DNA from 3 places in the Paenibacillus sp. Y280 genome. Region 2 is predicted to be linked to each of the others. Evidence: riboswitches for the same ligand, from Rfam matches in the RefSeq annotation. Region 2 holds a riboswitch; each other region holds the start of a gene.
What was found. A riboswitch is a leader RNA that binds a small molecule or an ion and turns the genes downstream of it on or off. The one in region 2 is predicted to bind cyclic di-GMP.
Positions count from the first base shown of each region.

Region 1 (6,062 bases), on a different contig from region 2:
AGGCGTCTAGGCTTTGCTGCCAAAGCTTCTGCTGGGGGTATGCCGGTATTACGTGCGGAGCTTGTTCCGAAGAGAAAGGTGACACCGCAATAACATCATCGCTAAGCAGAGGGTAGCCGCGGTTTATGAGCGCCGACGCTAACGTTGATTTGCCCGCGCCTGAATGGCCTACAAATGCATAAGCTTTGCCATTAATCGCGATAGCACTCCCATGCAAAGGATAAATGCCGCGCTGCAGAAGTACTGCACCTATACAGGTGCCAAGCACGTATAACCGGATCAGATCCTCATCGGCTCCCTCAGCAGGAGAAATGGTGATCCGATTGCCATCTTCTATCCGAAATAACGCTGCTTCCGGCATATAAACCGTAACGTTGCGTTCCTCCACCACAAAGTCGTAAGGCTCGAGTGGAACGATATCTTTCAAACAGCTATCGATAATAATCTCCAAATCGAAATGCTCAACGATGTTGTTGATTGGGGTTAGCTCAGGCAATGGCAGCTCGCTTTCAATCGCAAGCCCAAATGCGCTGTATGCCATTTTCGTCTTCGTTGCCGCCAATGTCCTCACTCCATTAATCTGTTGATAAAAGCTAGAAAGCCCTTATACACCTTATGTATAAGGGCTTCCTTCACCAATCGAATCCATAATGCCTTAGCTAGTAAAACGCGGCTTTTCAGAATTTTGGCCAGGTACGTAAGCCTCGTCTGTGAATGGACCATTTGTCGTGGAAGCCGCAGTCATATGTACATGAAGGACCTCTAGCTCAGGTTTATTCCATTGTTTTTTCGTTTGCATATCTTGTCACCTCCCTTCAATCGAATTTTTTCAAAAAGCGAAATACGATAAGGCTGCGCATTAATAATCTATAATTCGGATCAACCGCATGCCTCGGCTGTGCGCCTTCCTCAAGCCTCGACAATGCCGATCGGATTACCTTGCCATCAACAAACTCCATAAATAAGCGATCTTCGCTCATTTGCCGCAGCTCATCCTTAAAGGCTTGCCATCTGGGAAGCATGCGATGAACCCAATCTGCTCCTTGTACTCCATGCGTGCGCTGATTAAGCCTCACCTGATCAGGCAGCAGCTTATCGGTAGCACGCCTGATTAGAGCGCGATCCATCCCATTCTGGACGTACTGGCTCTCCGGCAGAGACAAGCAAAACCGAATGACCCTTGCATCATTTGTCGGGTCGCGCTTCCAGAGACCATGTCTAAGCGACAGCTTCGTTGAGAGCGTATTGCCTGCGTTCCAGTGAAATACTTCATCGAAATGGATTTTTCTTTCCTCGTACACATCCTTGGCCGCAAACCATCCGGATTGATCGATGCCATGCTCGCCAAGCCGATTAAATACATCGGTCCTCCTCGCAAATTCGGGATTGATCACCATTGGATAATGGTACGTATCCTGGGAAGGCCGCAGCTGTTCAATAAGCGGAAATGCCGCTCGGCTGACGTTAGAGAATACATGCGCTCGGCCAGAGCCGATATTAAGGCTGTACTGACGCATTTCCCGCAGCAGCCTGATCCATTTCATTTTTTTGAGCAGCGTTGCGTAATAAGGAATGGCCGATCCCCATGAGATCGATAAATTGCCTCTGCCTCCATTTAGAAGCACGCCTACTCCCTGCTTCTCTGCCTGCTCGAACATGCCTCTCATCCAGAAGGAATTCTCAAAAAACTTATAAGGCATTTCCATAATATTTAGAAATCCGTCGATCTCGGAGTAGGAATCTCTCCCTTGGAAATCGAGGTAGTGATCCTCAATCCCTCCGACATGCTCGACAGTTGATTCAATAAGCGGCCTTTCATTCGGCATCATATATTCGGCTGTGTAATCGATAAAATCGGAAGTCGGAACATAGCTGAACGTATGCAGCCTTTTATCTTGCTTGCGCAGCGCCCTTGAAGCGAAGCTTACGATCGAGCCGGAATCTAGTCCGCCGCTGAGTTGTGCGCCTACTTGGCGATGCGTCCTCAGCCTTGACGTAACGGCTTGCTCGAACACCTCTTGGAACGCCTCTACATATTGATCATCCGTTTTGAATCGAACGCGCTCACAAGGTCTAAACTGATAATATCTTGCTAGGACTATCCGCTCATCCTTGATCGTAATACTATGAGAAGGCGGAAGCTGCTCGATATTGCGGTAGATTGTTGTGGAAGCATCTGCCGCGTCTACCATGCCCACGATAGCTAGAAACTCGGCTAGCCAATCTTCATTCAGCAAGTGCTCCGTTCCAGACAGCGCAAGCAGCGGCTCAATCGTTGTGCAAAAGGCGAACCGTTCCGCATTCCTGTGATAATACAAGGTGCGGCCGCCCGAGAAATCTCTAGCGCCAAACAGCTTGTGATTGCGGCGATCCCAAATCATAAATGCAAAGTCGCCAGCCAAGTATGCAGGCGCATGTTCGCCCCATTTGTCGTAAGCAAGCAAAATCAGCTCGCTATCCGACATCCGGCTCCGTCGATGCTGTTCTACCTGCAGCAGGCCAAACAGCTCTCCCCGATTGTCAATGATCGCATCCGCGGTTATGACCAGCCCTCTTTCGGAATCAACATATGGATTGCGCTCGCCCACCGACTCAGGAGTAATCCACTGGTTATGGCAGCCTAGAAATATATGATCCTCATGCCAGGCCTGAGCCGAATCGCAAGGATACTGAGATAAAGCTTCCATTAAGGAGCCGCCTTGCCTCCATGCATGACTTCCTTGATCAGTTAGAAATATGGCTGCGATGGCGCTCATCGATTCCTCCGGCTAGATATCAAAATTGTTCGATATAAAGAACGATTTTCGAAAATCATTTGTTGAATTTAAAGTTCTTAATAAAGAACATAACTGCATATTACACCTGATATTTACCTTTGTCAACCAATATTTCAACGATATATTGCAAATAATCGCAAGGTTTTGTTCTCTATTGAAAACAACTTGTCGATTTATCGCTTCGCCATCATTTTACGTCCAACACTACTTGTTATAGAACTAAATCAAGCTGTTATTCAACCAAAAATATCCACTTATTCATGATAATAAGTGGATAATATAATAGGAAATAAAAAATAAATCATGTTAAAGGTTACTAGCTATCGCTACTAACATTTTTTCGTTATAATAGTAATTGTCTACAACGATGTGATAACGGAGGAGTTTCTTATGATCGGAGAACGTATTCAGATGCTGCGCAAGAGAAAAGGCCTTTCCCTAACAGAGTTATCTCAACGGGCGGGCGTCGCAAAATCTTACTTAAGCTCCATTGAACGAGGGCTCCAGCAAAATCCTTCGATTCAATTTCTTGAAAAGGTAGGCGCGGTTTTAAACGTAACCGTTGAAGAATTTCTCAATAACAACGAAAAAACGGATCGCACCCCCGATCACCTTGACAATGAATGGGCTGACTTAGTTAGAGAGGCAATGGCCTCTGGCGTAAGCAAGGATCAGTTTAAAGAGTTTCTAGAATTTAATAAATGGAAAATTAAGCGCGAATAGCGCTTTTTCCGCTTTTATACAGCTGTTTCCTGAATATCATCCTTCTTGCTTTCCTCTAGGGCTAGCAGCACCTTCCTCACATCTTCCTTACTGAACCCCAAAGAACGTGCACTCATGATTAATGCTACCCACTCCATATCCAAGTCCTGATTGTCATCGGAATTTATAAGTACCATTTCCCCATGTCCCCCATTCATTTTGGGACGGTTGCACCACTGACTCCATGCGTTTAAGGTGCCCAGATACTAAACGCATTTCAACGTCTCCCTATGCTTGTCATTCACTTATAGCTGTATTATAAATCACCAATTATGCGCATGCTGTCGCTTCATGTCTTACTAAAATGATAGATAAATACATTTTTTGTCGAATGTTTTCAAGCAATGTAAAATGACATAGAATTTATGTACTATACTCCGCTAGGTTTGATCAGCTAGGTTTGATCAGCTAGGTTTGATCAGCTAGCTTTGAAAATGGCAATTTTCCCTATTGCGCCGCTTCTATGTACGAAGCCGCTGCCAGCTCAGACATCAAATAAGGCTCTACTTCAAAACCGTTCGGATTCGCATATTGCCACCGCCAAGAATCTCTGCACATCTCTTCAATGCCGCGAATAGCAGCCCAATCCAGTTCCTCGTTTGCCTTATGCGTATCCGCATAGCAAATCGCAATATCGCCTGGTCTGCGGTCTACAATTGTATACGGAATGCTGCGCCCGGATACCTTCTCGAATGCAGCAATCATCTCCAGCACGCTATAGCCGCGGCCGGTGCCAAGATTGAAAATATCTACGCCTGATTTAGTCATCATTTTTTTCAGTGCCTGCACATGTCCCAGCGCCAAATCGACGACATGGATATAATCCCTTACGCCAGTGCCGTCTACAGTAGGATAATCACTTCCAAAAACGTTCACTTGCGCAAGCTTCCCAACTGCTACCTGCGTGATGTAAGGCATCAGATTGTTTGGAGTGCCATTCGGATTCTCACCAATCCTTCCGCTAATGTGGGCGCCCACCGGATTAAAGTACCGCAGGATCGAAATGCCCCATTCCTCATTCGACACTGCTAAATCTTGTAAAATTTGCTCCAGCATAAGCTTTGTTCTGCCGTAAGGATTCGTCGCACCTAGCGGCGAGGCTTCTGCAATAGGAACCTGCTCCGGCAAGCCGTACACCGTTGCAGAGGAGCTAAATACTAGTTTATGCACCCCGAATTTTTTCATGACTTCACATAGGATTAAGGTGCTTGTAATATTTGTATGGTAATAGGACAATGGCAATTGAACCGATTCGCCAACAGCCTTAAGACCTGCAAAGTGAATGACCGCTTCTATCGAATGCCTGGCGAATACACCCTCCAGCCCGCCGCGATCCATGAGGTCCATTTTGTAAAACGTGAACGTTTTGTTCGTTATTTCTGCGACTCTGTTTAATGAGATGTGGCTGCTGTTGGACAGATTATCGACGATAACGACCTCATATCCCGCTTCAAGAAGCTCTATGCATGTATGACTTCCGATATAACCTGCACCGCCAGTAATTAAAATTGCCATTTCATTATCTCCTCCAAATATTCATTATAAGGAACGTACAATTCTTTATTAAGAACATGCTATCAAATAAATTCCCTGCAAGACGAACAAACTGCAGGGAAGTATTTTCTTCTTCAGCTTCTAGAATTAGGCGCTCCCTAAATCCGTATTATCCTCTAACCGGATATATGGTGCCGTTCCGGTTACGGTTACTCCTCTAAATACAGACTTCGCGACGATTGCCGATTGATTATGACGCAGCCAGTTGAAGTTGAGTTTACTATTTTCAAAGTAGGAGCTCGAGATAATTGCCTTTTTCGTATTGTCAGCTTTTCCAACAGAGGCATTTATAAAGGTAGATCCCGTTACAAGTGAATTCCCGTCCATTACGATTCCTAGATTATGAAACAGCCCGTTGCGCAAAGTAACCTGCCTCGAATACTTCGCATCATTTGAGCCAAGCTGAATATCGGTATTGCCCAAAAGCGGAGTTTTAGCCCGTATAAACTCACTATTGCTAACATGACTGCCTTCAAATCTAGCGGAGCCTTCAATGATCGTCAATCCATTTACAATGGTCGGGCGGCCTGCATAATCTTGTGGAACCAATATCGACAGATCGTAGTTTTTTACCGTTATATTTTCTAATACAGCACCTGCAGCGAGCAGATTAAAGTTCGGTGCGAGCGTGTTATTCGGGCGCCAATCCCGCTCTACTGTTATATCTGCCAAATAGCATCTTCCGTAATTATATCGGCTGACATTAAATCCTGGTGTCCCTGCATCTGCAATGATTGCCGGCGCGCCTCCCAGCGTCTCGGAAACCTGAAAGCCGAGTGAAGTAACGTTTACGGTGTAATACATCTTATCGACGCTGATTCCAGTCGGAACCTTACCGATCCATTGCTCAAACGATACTTGTGCTCCATTGCCCGCGCCATGCGCCGTTTTAAACGTGAAGGTGCCAGCAGCAACATTTACGGCAGGCGATCCAAAATAGCCATAAATGCTTGAGCCATATACCGAGCC
Region 1 covers NZ_JBXCIW010000005.1:39,228-45,289, reverse strand. Annotated here, with positions in the region: gene AC1TPC_RS08025 (aldolase) at 1-562, opposite strand, end outside; gene AC1TPC_RS08020 (paeninodin family lasso peptide) at 656-799, opposite strand; gene AC1TPC_RS08015 (lasso peptide isopeptide bond-forming cyclase) at 816-2,756, opposite strand; gene AC1TPC_RS08010 (helix-turn-helix domain-containing protein) at 3,168-3,500, shown strand; gene AC1TPC_RS08005 (anti-repressor SinI family protein) at 3,515-3,676, opposite strand; cyclic di-GMP riboswitch class II at 3,693-3,774, opposite strand; gene galE (UDP-glucose 4-epimerase GalE) at 3,987-5,054, opposite strand; gene AC1TPC_RS07995 (right-handed parallel beta-helix repeat-containing protein) at 5,181-6,062, opposite strand, start outside.
Region 1: linked by a shared signal. The riboswitch ahead of AC1TPC_RS08005 (anti-repressor SinI family protein) and the one ahead of AC1TPC_RS16335 (pyridoxal phosphate-dependent decarboxylase family protein) in region 2 are both predicted to bind cyclic di-GMP.

Region 2 (6,062 bases):
TAGAGCTAACAGGTTGGTTTGCGATGAAATGTCTGAGATGATCGTAATAATTTCGCTAATTTCCTTGGAGCGCTCATCAAGCATAGCTGCCGCTTCTTGGGAGTGCGTCATCGATTGCTTAATGACATTCATCTGTTGAAGCGTATGCTCAACCAAATTTTGCCCTTGTTCCGATTGCTCCTGTACCTGGCCCGCAATACTTTGCATATCCTTCATGCCGCCCGATACGCTCTTGATTTCGGAATTGATGTCAATAATGGTTGTATTGCTGTGAGAGACACTGACAACAATGTCGTTGATGCCATCGCTCATCCGGTTAGTTGAATCCGCGACCATCGCCGCGCTATTTGTGGACTCACTTGCTGACTGGTGCAGATGATGGCTCGTATCCGCTATTAGAGTAGAGGAAGCGATAACCTGATGAATAAGGTTTTTTAGACTTTGAATCATCGAGTCAAAGGAACCGGCCAGCTTCCCTATCTCATCACGGCTAGTCACAGCTATAGTCGTTTGCAAATCACCCTTGGCGATTTTTTCCGTTGCAACCATCAATTTACGAAGTGGATTTGTAATAATTCTACTGATTACGACTGCTAGGAGACTGCCTACAACAAACATGACAATCGTAATAATGAAGGAAGTCAGCTTAGCCGACGAAGCCGTTTTGGGTACGATAGAAGCATCTAAGTCAATGCCTAGAATTCCGTAAGCTTCCCCTTTTTGATTGACTAGCGGTACAAAGACCGATTTATGCGTACCGTACTCATCCTGATAGATTGGGCTAAGGACAAGCTTGCCAGCGCTCATTGCTTCTTTCATCTCAGAAGTAAATGGATACGGAGTGCCAAAATCATCAGGGATACCCGATAGAATCAGAATACGTTCATTTTCTTGACTCCTCGACAAGATATAAATATTTTCAAAACTATGAGCTACTTTTAATGCTTCGAATTGCTCTTTTACTTTTGCATAGTTAGGATCCTCTGCACTAGCCAGTTCTACTTCTGTACCTGGTATGGATGAGAAGGCTTCTGTAGCAATTTGAATGTCGGTCTTGAGACGTTCATCGAACTGGTCTATTAAACTTTCTGTCAAGTTCTGATTAACGATGTAACCCGATATAGCAAAGGCAATACATGTGATGAGCTGAAGAATAAAGATACTAGTTGCGATTTTTACAGAAAGATGTTCCTTAAACCATGCAAAATTAATGATAGACCTCTTCATGTTGGATACCTCCAGGATGTTTGCACCGATATTCTTTGTATGTCTCTTGCACTCTCAACTTTAAATAGTTAACGATTTCTTCAACGTGCTCAAGCTGTGTGTATGGAGATATGACAAACAGTTTTGTAGCATACAAGGCGAGACGTTTCCCATCAGAGGTTGGCACGTAGAGATGCTTCTTTGTATCGCCAAAGAACATCTTCCCTCTCTCTTTGCCGAGAATTTCAAAAAGAATTTCATTTAATTGGTTCGTTTGATCCACTTGGTCGTAGGATTGCTGCCCGCTAAGCTCGCTCTCATAGCCGTTATGCCCGTTGCTATAAATTCGAAAAAGTGTAATAATGCCAGCATTATCCGGATTAACGATGATGGCTTCCGGGATTTCGCGAGTGAGTGTACGTCGGAACGCTAGGTTGACCTCGACAAACTGAGCAAGAAGCCGTTGATAACCCTCAACTCCAAATGCTAGGAGCGCGCTGTATATGCTGATTGAGCTGCCCATTCTTGAGCATTCCAGCGTATAGCTGGTGTGGTACTGCCCATAACCGCGATGTCCAACGTATGGAGTCTCGTCCGGGTCCAAATCTACGAGCTTCAAATCCGCAGCATTTTTAACTAAAAACAAACTTGTCGAATATGGCGTCTGCCCAAGCTTTTGAAAGTCGAAGCAGAGCGAATCCGCCAAATGCAGATGCCTCATTCGGCTCTGAATTCCCTTTAAGCTGGTCAAAACCTCTTCATGAAAAGATAGCGGATTAAGTGTAAAATCATATTCGTTAAAAAAGGCAAAAAAACCGCCAAGAGCCGAGTCAGCATGAATATGCGGACGTGGAATGCCAAATTCTCTTGCAAGCTGAACAGTCATACCCGTAATTTCTTCAAGGTCATCTATCCCCATTGCATCGGTCGTTCCCGTAGTCGCAACAATAAAGATAGGAATTCCTCCGGATTGAATGACTTTCTCCATTTTTTCCTTCAAATCCGACACATTCATCGAACTGTCTTCGTTCGTTTTCACTTTAATAAGATTATCGCTGCCTAGACCCGTTGCTTCCATCGATTTATATAGGCTGTAGTGTGCCGCTTCGGAGCAAAAGGAGTATAAATGGCTAGGCGCTCCGCTCTTGGAAGCAGCAGACGAGTATTTGTTGATGGCTAACCGCAATGCAGTAAATATAGCGCCTTGGCCTCCCCAAGTCGTATATCCTCCGCTTACTGCAGCGTTATATCCAACAAGCTTAGACATCATTGTGACAACCTTGACCTCAGCTTCAGCGCCCGCAGGACCATATACATCCCAAAGATTGTTCCCGTTTACCATAAAAGCAGCCAACATGCCAAGTACGCCAGGAATACTCGCCATTGGTAAAATGTTCGTAAGAAAATACTTCGTATGATAAGGGTGAGCATAAAGAAGTTTCAGCAGCTCTTTATTTACGTCTTGAAGCGGTTGGCCCGTACTAGGAATGCGGCTTTCTTTCACGATTTCACTGTAAAAAGCAGGCCCCCGATCTTTTTGACCTTTAAGATAGACCGATTCTGGATCTTTTAATTCATCTACACCCGTTACAATTTGACTAATTAGTTCTAAAAAATTATTACGTTGTTTTAAGTTACCGTCATCGCTAGGGAAAAGATTGCGAATATCAGATGTAATGATTTTCTCCATTAACTATCCCTCTTTCTCTTTGCTATTTCTATAATCCCCAGTAGAATACTTCAAAGGAAAAAATAGCATAAGTAAAAAGGATACAGGCTCATAGTCACAGCTATACGGCTTGCTTGATTTGCAACTGGCTGACATTTCTTCTTCAGAAGTAGTCCCTATAGCTTTGCGTCGCCACTTTTCAGTGGTTTTGCCTGATATTCAATTTTAAATGCCCATAATTTCCCTAGACAATATTGGCAATCACTGGATTGATTTAGGAACATTCTACTATTTTCCAGTTATAAGATCAACACTTATATAATAATCTTCATCGTATTTCATCATAATTCGACAGATTCATCTTTAGTATTCTCATGTACCTCGTCGTGAGTGGTCGTTTAAGCAAAAAAACCGCCAAGCAATAAACCTAACCGGTTTCGGTTCCTTTCAAAAAAACGACCTTGATCATAGATTGATCAAGGCCGCTTTTTCTGTAATCATTTCTGTTGCATAACGTGCATTAAACAGCTTTCTTGCGAAGCGCTAGCAGGCTAATACAGCCCCATAAGATTAAGCAAAGCAATGCTGCCAAGTGCAGATGCTCCCACAGCGTAAAATATTCTTAGAATACCGGTTGTTCCGGCACATAGGAATACCGTTTATTTTGGCCGCCAATCTCGATTTCTCCGCTTACATATGCCATTATCCCTAGAATTGTCTTGATCGTCGTGCTTTTGCCCGCTCCGTTAGGACCAATCAGGCCAACAAGCTCTCCAGGCGCTACCTCCAGCTTAATGCTGCGAATAGCCGGCTTTTCTTCCTCATAGCCTGCCTCCGCAATCGCGACGCGAAGCACATACTCCTGCTTGCTCGTACTATCCATCAGTAAATAACCGCCTTTCATGTCGCACTCTAAAGATCATCTACGAATAGTCTTCCCAGAAAGTTCCATTCCTGTCCATGAAACGCATACAGCCCCGTCTCACGAAGAGACAGGGCTGCTTTTGTATTTATATGAACCGGTAAATGGCAGGCAGGAATGAATCTACTTTTGCAATAATCCCGCTTCTATTAAACCATTGCGAATTCCTTGCTCATCAACATGCGTCGTCACATAATCGGCAAATGGCAGCAGCTCGGGGTGGGAGTTGCCCATAGCGACGCCGAATCCAACCGTCTCCAGCATCTCTTTATCGTTTAACCCATCGCCAAATGCAACTGCATCTGCCGCAGTAAGGCCTAACTTATCCAGCAGCGCCTCGATACCCTGCGCCTTTGATCCGCCTGCGGGCAGGACATCAATCGCCTGCGGGTGCCAGCGAATGAGCTTTAATTCCGTATGCAGCCCGTCATACAAATGCTCCTCATGGCTTTCGCAGTGGAGAAACACTTGATAGATGCCATCCGTCTTCCAAAATTCCGGGTTGTAGCCTGGCAGATCAACCTTTAGCGATTTGACCGATTCAATAATAAAGGGGTGATCCTCTTTGTCCGCGAAATAGTTATGCTCGCCTTCAAATACGAGTCCGTGATTATGCTCAGCGGCTGTCTTAACGAGTGCTTCCAGCCGGCTCTTCTCGATCTCGCGTCTATAGAGCGGGGTTCCCTTGTAAACAACATAACCGCCATTAAGGCATACAAATGATTCAATTCCTAGCTGTTCAGCGAGCGGTTTAATGAAATATGGCGCTCTGCCCGTAGCGATAACCGGCTCAACGCCGCTTTCCTTCAGCTCCGCGATCGCCTTGATCGTATCCGCCGGTATTTCCTTCTGTTCATTGATCAACGTTCCATCGATATCAAAAAAAACGATTTTATAGCCCATTCCGTCTTCTCTCCTATCCGTAGTCGCAGACGTATTCCGCCTGTCCTTTTTATACAGTATAAAGAATCAAGACCTTAAAAGGAATCTTCTTGCACCGAATGAAAAAAAATGAGGCCGTCCCTTGAGGTCATTACCTCTTGGAGCAGCCTCGTTATCGATTTCCCTTATGCTTACCAACCGAAGTCCAATCCTTTGCCTGTCTCGATAAACGTTTTTATATTGCTTAGTATCATCCACCACTGGCTATCGACGGTCTCCAGCGAGGGATGGTTTTCGGTAAAGTTATTATTGACTACAGTAAGCTTGGTTGTCGCACCAACTTCTTCTAATGTGAAGCTGATCGTGGACTCCAGTTCCGCATGATTCGGTCTGTAAGAAGGACCTGGATGCTCTAAAACGGTAAATATTTTACCCGGCTCATATGCTAAAATAGTACCATAGATATGAACGGTCTCATCACCATCTGTACCTGGGCCGACATATTTATAGGACGACCCTGTTTCAAAGGCAGATTCAATAACGCAGCCAAAAAAAGTTTGACGCGTTCCTTCCGGCAGCACAAGCGCAGACCATACCTTCTCGGGCGTTGCACCGATATAAAACTCATATTTAAACTCCATGTCATACACTCCTTCTCAGAATCGATATAGGGTTGCTTGTACTCGGCTGCGCTTTCTATTCGCAGTATACCGCTATACAAGTAGCTAGTATTGTAAAAACGCGACATAACGACCAATAGGAGTGATTCATTCATGAATACAACGAACCAAACGCGCAGCATGGGTATTTTGCAGATGAACGAGGGCGAGAAGAAATTCCAGCTTTCCCGATATGCCCCTTCTGAGCCGCTTCGCCCTTTCGTTAAGCACTACTGGGTCGTGAGCTGGAATTTGGAGGGCGATCCTCCCTATTTGCAGGATGTCGTTCCAAATCCTTGCGTCAACATGGTTATGGAGATGGATAGAAGCGGCATCTATGGCGTCGCCAGCCGCATGTATACGAAGAGGCTCGAAGGCAAGGGACAAGTATTCGGCGTTAAATTTTTGCCCGGCGGCTTCTATCCTTTTATCAAGTCGCCGCTCTCCAAGCTTACGGATCAGGCCTTATCGGTTGAAGCTGTATTTGGCATAGAAGCTCTCAGCTACGAGCAGCAGCTTCATTCCACGGCTGATACAACGAGTAAAATCGCGCTCACGGAAGCCCTTTTTCTACAGCGGCTGCCAAGGCAGGATGATGCGATTACCCTTATCAACCTAATCATTTCGCGCATCCAGGAGGATCGCGAGTTGACCAAGGTGGAGCAAATATGCGAAGTATTCAATTTGAACAAAAGAAAGCTCCAGCGCTTATTTAACCGGTATG
Region 2 covers NZ_JBXCIW010000012.1:19,017-25,078, forward strand. Annotated here, with positions in the region: gene AC1TPC_RS16330 (methyl-accepting chemotaxis protein) at 1-1,227, opposite strand, end outside; gene AC1TPC_RS16335 (pyridoxal phosphate-dependent decarboxylase family protein) at 1,208-2,896, opposite strand; cyclic di-GMP riboswitch class I at 3,013-3,098, opposite strand; gene AC1TPC_RS16340 (ATP-binding cassette domain-containing protein) at 3,498-3,758, opposite strand; gene AC1TPC_RS16345 (Cof-type HAD-IIB family hydrolase) at 3,921-4,700, opposite strand; gene AC1TPC_RS16350 (SRPBCC family protein) at 4,871-5,320, opposite strand; gene AC1TPC_RS16355 (DUF6597 domain-containing transcriptional factor) at 5,453-6,062, shown strand, end outside.

Region 3 (6,062 bases), on a different contig from region 2:
AAATTATGATAGATATACCAACGACAGCCGAATCTAGAAAGGAGTAAGATGATGATCCAGAAACCTGCAAGCAGTGCAAATACAATCAAAATTTTACTTGCGGATGACCACCAGCTGTTTCGTGAAGGACTTAAGCGGATTCTGAATATGGAAGACGATCTTGAAGTCATTGGCGAATGCGGAGACGGCATTCAAGTAATGGAGTTTTGCAATCATACGATTCCAGAAATTGTTCTGATGGATATTAATATGCCAATCGAGAATGGTGTCGTTGCGACAGAGCGTTTAAAAAGCTTGTTCCCTGACGTAAAGGTTATCATTCTATCTATCCACGACGATGAGAGCTATGTATTTGAAACGCTTCGCAAAGGGGCTACCGGCTACCTGTTGAAGGACATGGAGGCGGAATCGCTAATTAACGCTATTCGCTCTGTCGTTCAAGGCCATGCTTATATCCATCCTAAAGTGACAGGCAAGCTGATTAACCAGCTACGCCGCATGACTTATTTGGACGAGATGGGAATCGTTTCAGGAGCAGCAGCTGCTCAAGAGCCGGGCGTTAAGTTCGTTGCAGGCGATGAGAGCCCTCTTACGCGGCGTGAGGCAGAGGTGCTGAGACTTATGGCTGAGGGCAAGAGCAATAAGCTCATTGGTGAATTTCTGTTTATCAGCGAAAAAACCGTTAAAAACCATGTCAGCAGTATTTTGCAAAAAATGGAAGTTGATGATCGTACGCAGGCTGTTATTCAATCGATCAAATATGGTTGGGTCACGCTTTAATATGGTAACATCAAAAATCCCGTATCGGATGATACGGGATTTTTTTGATGCGCGTCTAAAGGTGAAATAAAAAACTCCGAAGTAGCCTTTTTAAGGCTGCTCCGGAGATAAAGATAAAATGATCGGTTGCTTTAATTCTGCCGTTTATCTTCCTTGCCGTTTCTTACGAAGCGAGAGGAAGCCGGCTGAAAGGGCAAAGGCGCCTATGAGGTAATATTGAACAGGACTGGAATCGCCTGTTTTTGGAAGCGTGGCAAGCGGAACTTGATCCTCGGCCACATCGATAGCGGTATCAGCAGGCGGCTCGCCATTTTGATTATCTTCAATACCGCCTATTGGCGGCTCCTCATCGACTATTTCAACAATTGTAGTAATCTCTGGTGATGGAGTGGGAGCAGGTGACGTCGAGGCTGCAGGAGTTGAAGTTGGCGTACTTACAGGTGTTGGAGACGATGCTGGTGTTGTATAAGGCGTAGTCTCAGGCGTCGGATATGTTGACGGCGGTGTAGTAGGCGTAGTCTCAGGTGTTGGGGATGCTGACGGCGGTGTAGTAGGCGTAGTCTCAGGTGTCGGTGATGCTGATGGCGGAGTAGTAGGCGTAGTCTCAGGTGTTGGGGATGCCGACGGCGGTGTAGTAGGCGTAGTCTCAGGTGTAGGTGATGTTGACGGTGGTGTAGTAGGCGTAGTCTCAGGTGTTGGGGATGCTGACGGCGGTGTAGTAGGCGTAATCTCAGGTGTTGGGGATGCTGACGGTGTTGGAGTAGGCGTAATCTCAGGTGTTGGGGATGCTGACGGTGTTGGAGTAGGCGTAATCTCAGGTGTTGGGGATGCTGACGGTGTTGGAGTAGGTGTAATCTCAGGTGTTGGGGATGCTGACGGTGTTGGAGTAGGTGTAATCTCAGGTGTAGGAGATGGTGATGGTGTCGCAGACGGCACAGTGCATGTGTTGTTAAGCTTTAGCTTCCAGCCTAAAATTTTGTCGCCATGAGCGCCTGTGCCTAGATCGAAGAGCTCGTTGCCGCTGTATATATCCAATTGATAAGGCAGACATTTCGGGATATCAATTGTGGCGGAATAGGTTCCCGCTTTATCAACGGAAATGGATTGGCCGCTAAAATGCTTCTGCTTATGGTAAGGTATCGTCGTGTCATTGGGACCGGGTACCCAGTCAGCTGCACCTTCATAAGAGGAAAAACTGACTCTCACACAATCCACTATGGTCGTAAAGGTTGCTGTTGCCGTGTCATTGCTATTGACTGTGATGCTGGAATGATTGGCTATGACATCTGCTTTGCTGTTTGAATAACTCTGGCAGCTGTTTTCAATACCAGTTACGGCTGCAGCTGCGTCACCGTTGCTTTGGCCCTCAGCCATGACGAAGGAGCCAAGCGTAAGCGAAAAAAATAATAAGACGACCAGGCTCAAAGTAAACTGCTTTTTCACATAATGCATCTTTCACTCTCCTCTTAGAGTATGTAGTGGTTCTAAGAGGGCCGGTTACACTATTGGCTCCATATAATCCAAGTGTCCATATGCAGATTATACTTCATCGCTTCCCTAGCTTTGACGCTTTGCAGTGCCCATCTTCTCCCTGTAATCTATGCTTGAATATCGTATATATGCAGGATGTAATACGATGATAACACATACAGTGAATTGCTCAAGGGTGTTTCTTTGTCGTAAATTGACTATTAATTACAGGTTGAAAACGGCTGTCTTTGGACATGTCGCACATTTTGTCATCTTGTCCCCGGCTGTCGGAACCAGTGGGCTCTTCTTGGCATATAGTGTCACAAAGAGGAGGTGGCCGCTATGTTTGAGCTTCTACTTTTAGTGATTGGCTGTTATGCTTTTGCTGCATTGTCGGTGCATCTGGCGTTTCGAATTTGGCGCGGAAGGCAGCAATCGAGCAAGCATTATGTGCTCGTTGCGGACGTTCGGCAAAAAAATATGGAATGGTATGTGCGTTCATTGTTTTCTTTCTCGCGGAGAATGGGCAAAGATGTTCGCCTGACAATTATCGATCGTGGTGTCACAGACGAGATGATTGCGATTGTAGAACGTTTGGCTAGAGGTGGCAACGAGGTTAGGGTACACCCTAAAGAAAATGCGCCTCAAACAGAAATCGAGGATAGTAAGTGCTCACAAACGAGTGGAGTAGATGGAACCCAGCTGCTGTGGCTGCTTCAGGCAGAAGGAATCGTGTCGCATTCCGATCATGCGGTGCTGGTTGATTTGCAAAACCCGTCGGATTTGTCGAAAATGCCATTTTAGTATATAATTTTCCGTAATTGAATATCCGGAGTGAAGCACACTCAATGACGCGGCTGCGTTGTTGGGTGTGCTTTTTTTTGTTGTCCGGGCGTTATGGCAACGCGCGATAGCGCGATGGATATTGAAATGCGGGGAAGGGAGCGAAAGCGGATGAAGGCTCAAGTGTATGTTGTGGAGGTTAACGGGCATTGGCAGGCGTCGGCAACGATTCATCCAGAGGTGGACAAGCAATTCTGGATGAATGGGGAGTTTGGCAAGGCAGGGCGGCTTAACGGAAAAATTGCGGATTCGGGCTGGCTTTTAAAAGAGCTGCTGCCGCTTGGCGATGCTTGCCTCGCTGCTCGGCTTTGGGAGGATGGGCTGAGGCGTAGAATAGAGAAAAAGGATGACTTGACTATCAGCTGCAATGAAATGGGATATCAAGCGAGATCGTTCGAAGCGTTAGAGCTGCTGCTTTCTTGTGTAGCGGAGGCTAAGCGTTGCGGGCTGAATGACGGAAAGGCTGCAGGCAGCCGGCGGTGGTGGCATTTGGGTAGTAGAAGCAAGCGGAAATCGGCATTGAAGGTAGAGAACTTGCTGGGTTTGGCGGAGCGTTGGGTGCGTGTTGGAGCACGGCGACATGGAAAGTGGAGTGAGGGAGAGGGAGCTAGTGTAGGCGGCGATGGAGGGGGGATTGAGCAGGTGAAAAGCGGAGAGCTGAGCGCGAGTATGTCGCGTGCAGCGGTGCGCAAGCAAGGCGGAGAAGCGGAGCGAGCGCTTGGCGATGCGGAGCTGGGAGAGATTGCGGCAGGGGCGAAGCTTGCCGCAGGCATGATGCAGGGACGTGCGCTATTGCGAAGCGAGGCGCACGCCCTGTTAGCTGGCGCGGGCGGGCCCGGCGCCGCGGTGAGCTGGAGCGGAGTGCTCCAGCTTGCCGCGCTGCTCGGGCGGGTGCGCCTGAGCGGAGCGATCGCCGCCGGGGATGGCGGGCGATTGGACGCTTTGGGGCGCCGCAGGCGCGAGCGCAGCTGTTTGCGCTGCGGGAGCGGCGAGGCGCATATGCACCGCACGGCATGTGCGGCGTGCGGGCGGTTGTGCGCCTATTGTACGGCGTGCATTGGGATGGGGCGGAGCCGGGAATGCGAGCTGCTCGTTACTATGCAGCATCCTGCTTTGCTTGGAATGAAGACGGATCGGCGGCCGCTCATGCAGCTGCCGTTAGAACAGCGGCTTAAGAAATGGAGCCTTAGCCCGGCACAGGCTGCTGCTGCTGCGAAGGCGCTCCGTTTCGTTGAAGAGTATGAGACGATAGAATCTCCCCAATTATCAAAGGGTGTACCCAAGCAAACGAGAGATTTTTTACTTTGGGCGGTTACGGGAGCGGGCAAGACCGAAATGATTTTCCCGCTGGTGGAATCGGTGCTGTTGCGAGGCGGAAGGGCACTTATCGCAACGCCGCGCCGCGATGTCGTCATTGAACTAGATCCGCGTATCCGCAAAGCGTTCCCGGCAGCTTCGGTTGTCACCTTATACGGCGGCAGCGAGCAGCGCTGGGAGAGCGGCGACATCACGCTTGCCACGACACATCAACTGCTGCGTTTCTATCAAGGCTTTGACTTAGTCGTCGTAGACGAGCTTGATGCGTTTCCCTACGCCGGCGATCCTATTCTTCATTATGCCGCAGAAAAAAGCTGCGCGCCTGGCGCTGCCCGGCTGCTGCTCTCTGCTACGCCGCCGAGCGAGCTGCAGCGAGCGGCGAAGCGCGGCAAGCTTCCGCATGCGAGAGTGCCCGTGCGCTACCATCGTCATCCGCTGCCTGTACCGCAACTGTATCAAACGCCAGCTGTGAAACAAATGCTTCACCAGCGGAAGCTGCCATCCAAGCTGTTGGCCGCTATGCAGGCCTCAATCCAGCGGGATGCCCAGCTGTTTGTATTCGTGCAGCAAATTGCACAGACCGAGCCTATGGCTGCTTTGCTTAGGGCTGTTCTTCAGCTTTCAGCAATAGCGGCAACTTCCTCTCAGGACGGTGGGCGGACGGAGAAGGTGCAGCGTTTCCGTGCAAGGGAAATTCACGTGCTGGTCACGACCACGATATTAGAGCGAGGAGTCACGATTCCGAGAAGCGACGTCTATATTTTAGATGCGGACGGACGGCTTTTTGACGAGGCTTCCTTGGTTCAAATGGCGGGCAGGGCAGGACGGTCTGCAGATGACCCGTTTGGCCGCGTCTATTTCTGCAGCCGTGAGCGCAACCGCTCGCAGCTAGCGGCAGTGCGCCACATTCAAAAGATGAACCGCATGGCCCGCAAGGAAGGCTACTTGCTCCCCGCCAGCAAAGGAGGCTCGTCAAAGTGACTTACTCGCCTCAAGCATGGCTCCAGCGTCTTCAATCCGCCTTCGCCACTAGCGCGCAGCTGCTCGCTCCCCGTTCCACCGCATGCCTTCTATGCGGCAAACCGCAAACCGAGGCTCGCAGCGCGGGCAGCATCAACCAATCGAAGCTGACGCCCCGGCTTCGAAAATCGCTTTGCGGAGGATGCCTCTCCGCCATACCATGGCTCACCCGCATCGCCTGTCCCAGATGCGGACGCTGCATCGCATGCGAGGACTGCATACGCAGTCCGCAACGGGCATTCGTATGCAACCGCAGCGCGGTCTCCTACAATCCAGCAATGCGGTCGATGCTCGCTTTGTACAAATACCGTGGAAACGAGCGGCTTGCGCCTTTGCTTGGCGACATGCTTCTGCCTGTCCTTGATACCATGACTTGCGTAATTGCCCGGCGCCAGCGGTACAACGCTACAAGCGGCAACCTCTCTAAGTCGAAAGGGAAGATAGCCGATTACTGGGATGCGGTCACATATGTCCCTATCAGCCCGGAGAGGGCAAGCGATAGGGGCTTCAATCAAGCGGAGCAGCTGGCAAGCCATTTAGCGCAGCGCTATCGTCTGCCGCTTATGAGCCTGCTCATCCGTTCCCGCCATTCGGAGAAGCAAAGCTTTAAGACGCGTTCGGAGCGAATGCGC
Region 3 covers NZ_JBXCIW010000014.1:89,390-95,451, forward strand. Annotated here, with positions in the region: gene AC1TPC_RS18170 (sensor histidine kinase) at 1-47, shown strand, start outside; gene AC1TPC_RS18175 (response regulator) at 52-780, shown strand; gene AC1TPC_RS18180 (LPXTG cell wall anchor domain-containing protein) at 925-2,232, opposite strand; cyclic di-GMP riboswitch class II at 2,265-2,346, opposite strand; gene AC1TPC_RS18185 (hypothetical protein) at 2,593-3,054, shown strand; gene AC1TPC_RS18190 (ATP-dependent helicase ComFA) at 3,205-5,391, shown strand; gene AC1TPC_RS18195 (ComF family protein) at 5,388-6,062, shown strand, end outside.
Region 3: linked by a shared signal. The riboswitch ahead of AC1TPC_RS18180 (LPXTG cell wall anchor domain-containing protein) and the one ahead of AC1TPC_RS16335 (pyridoxal phosphate-dependent decarboxylase family protein) in region 2 are both predicted to bind cyclic di-GMP.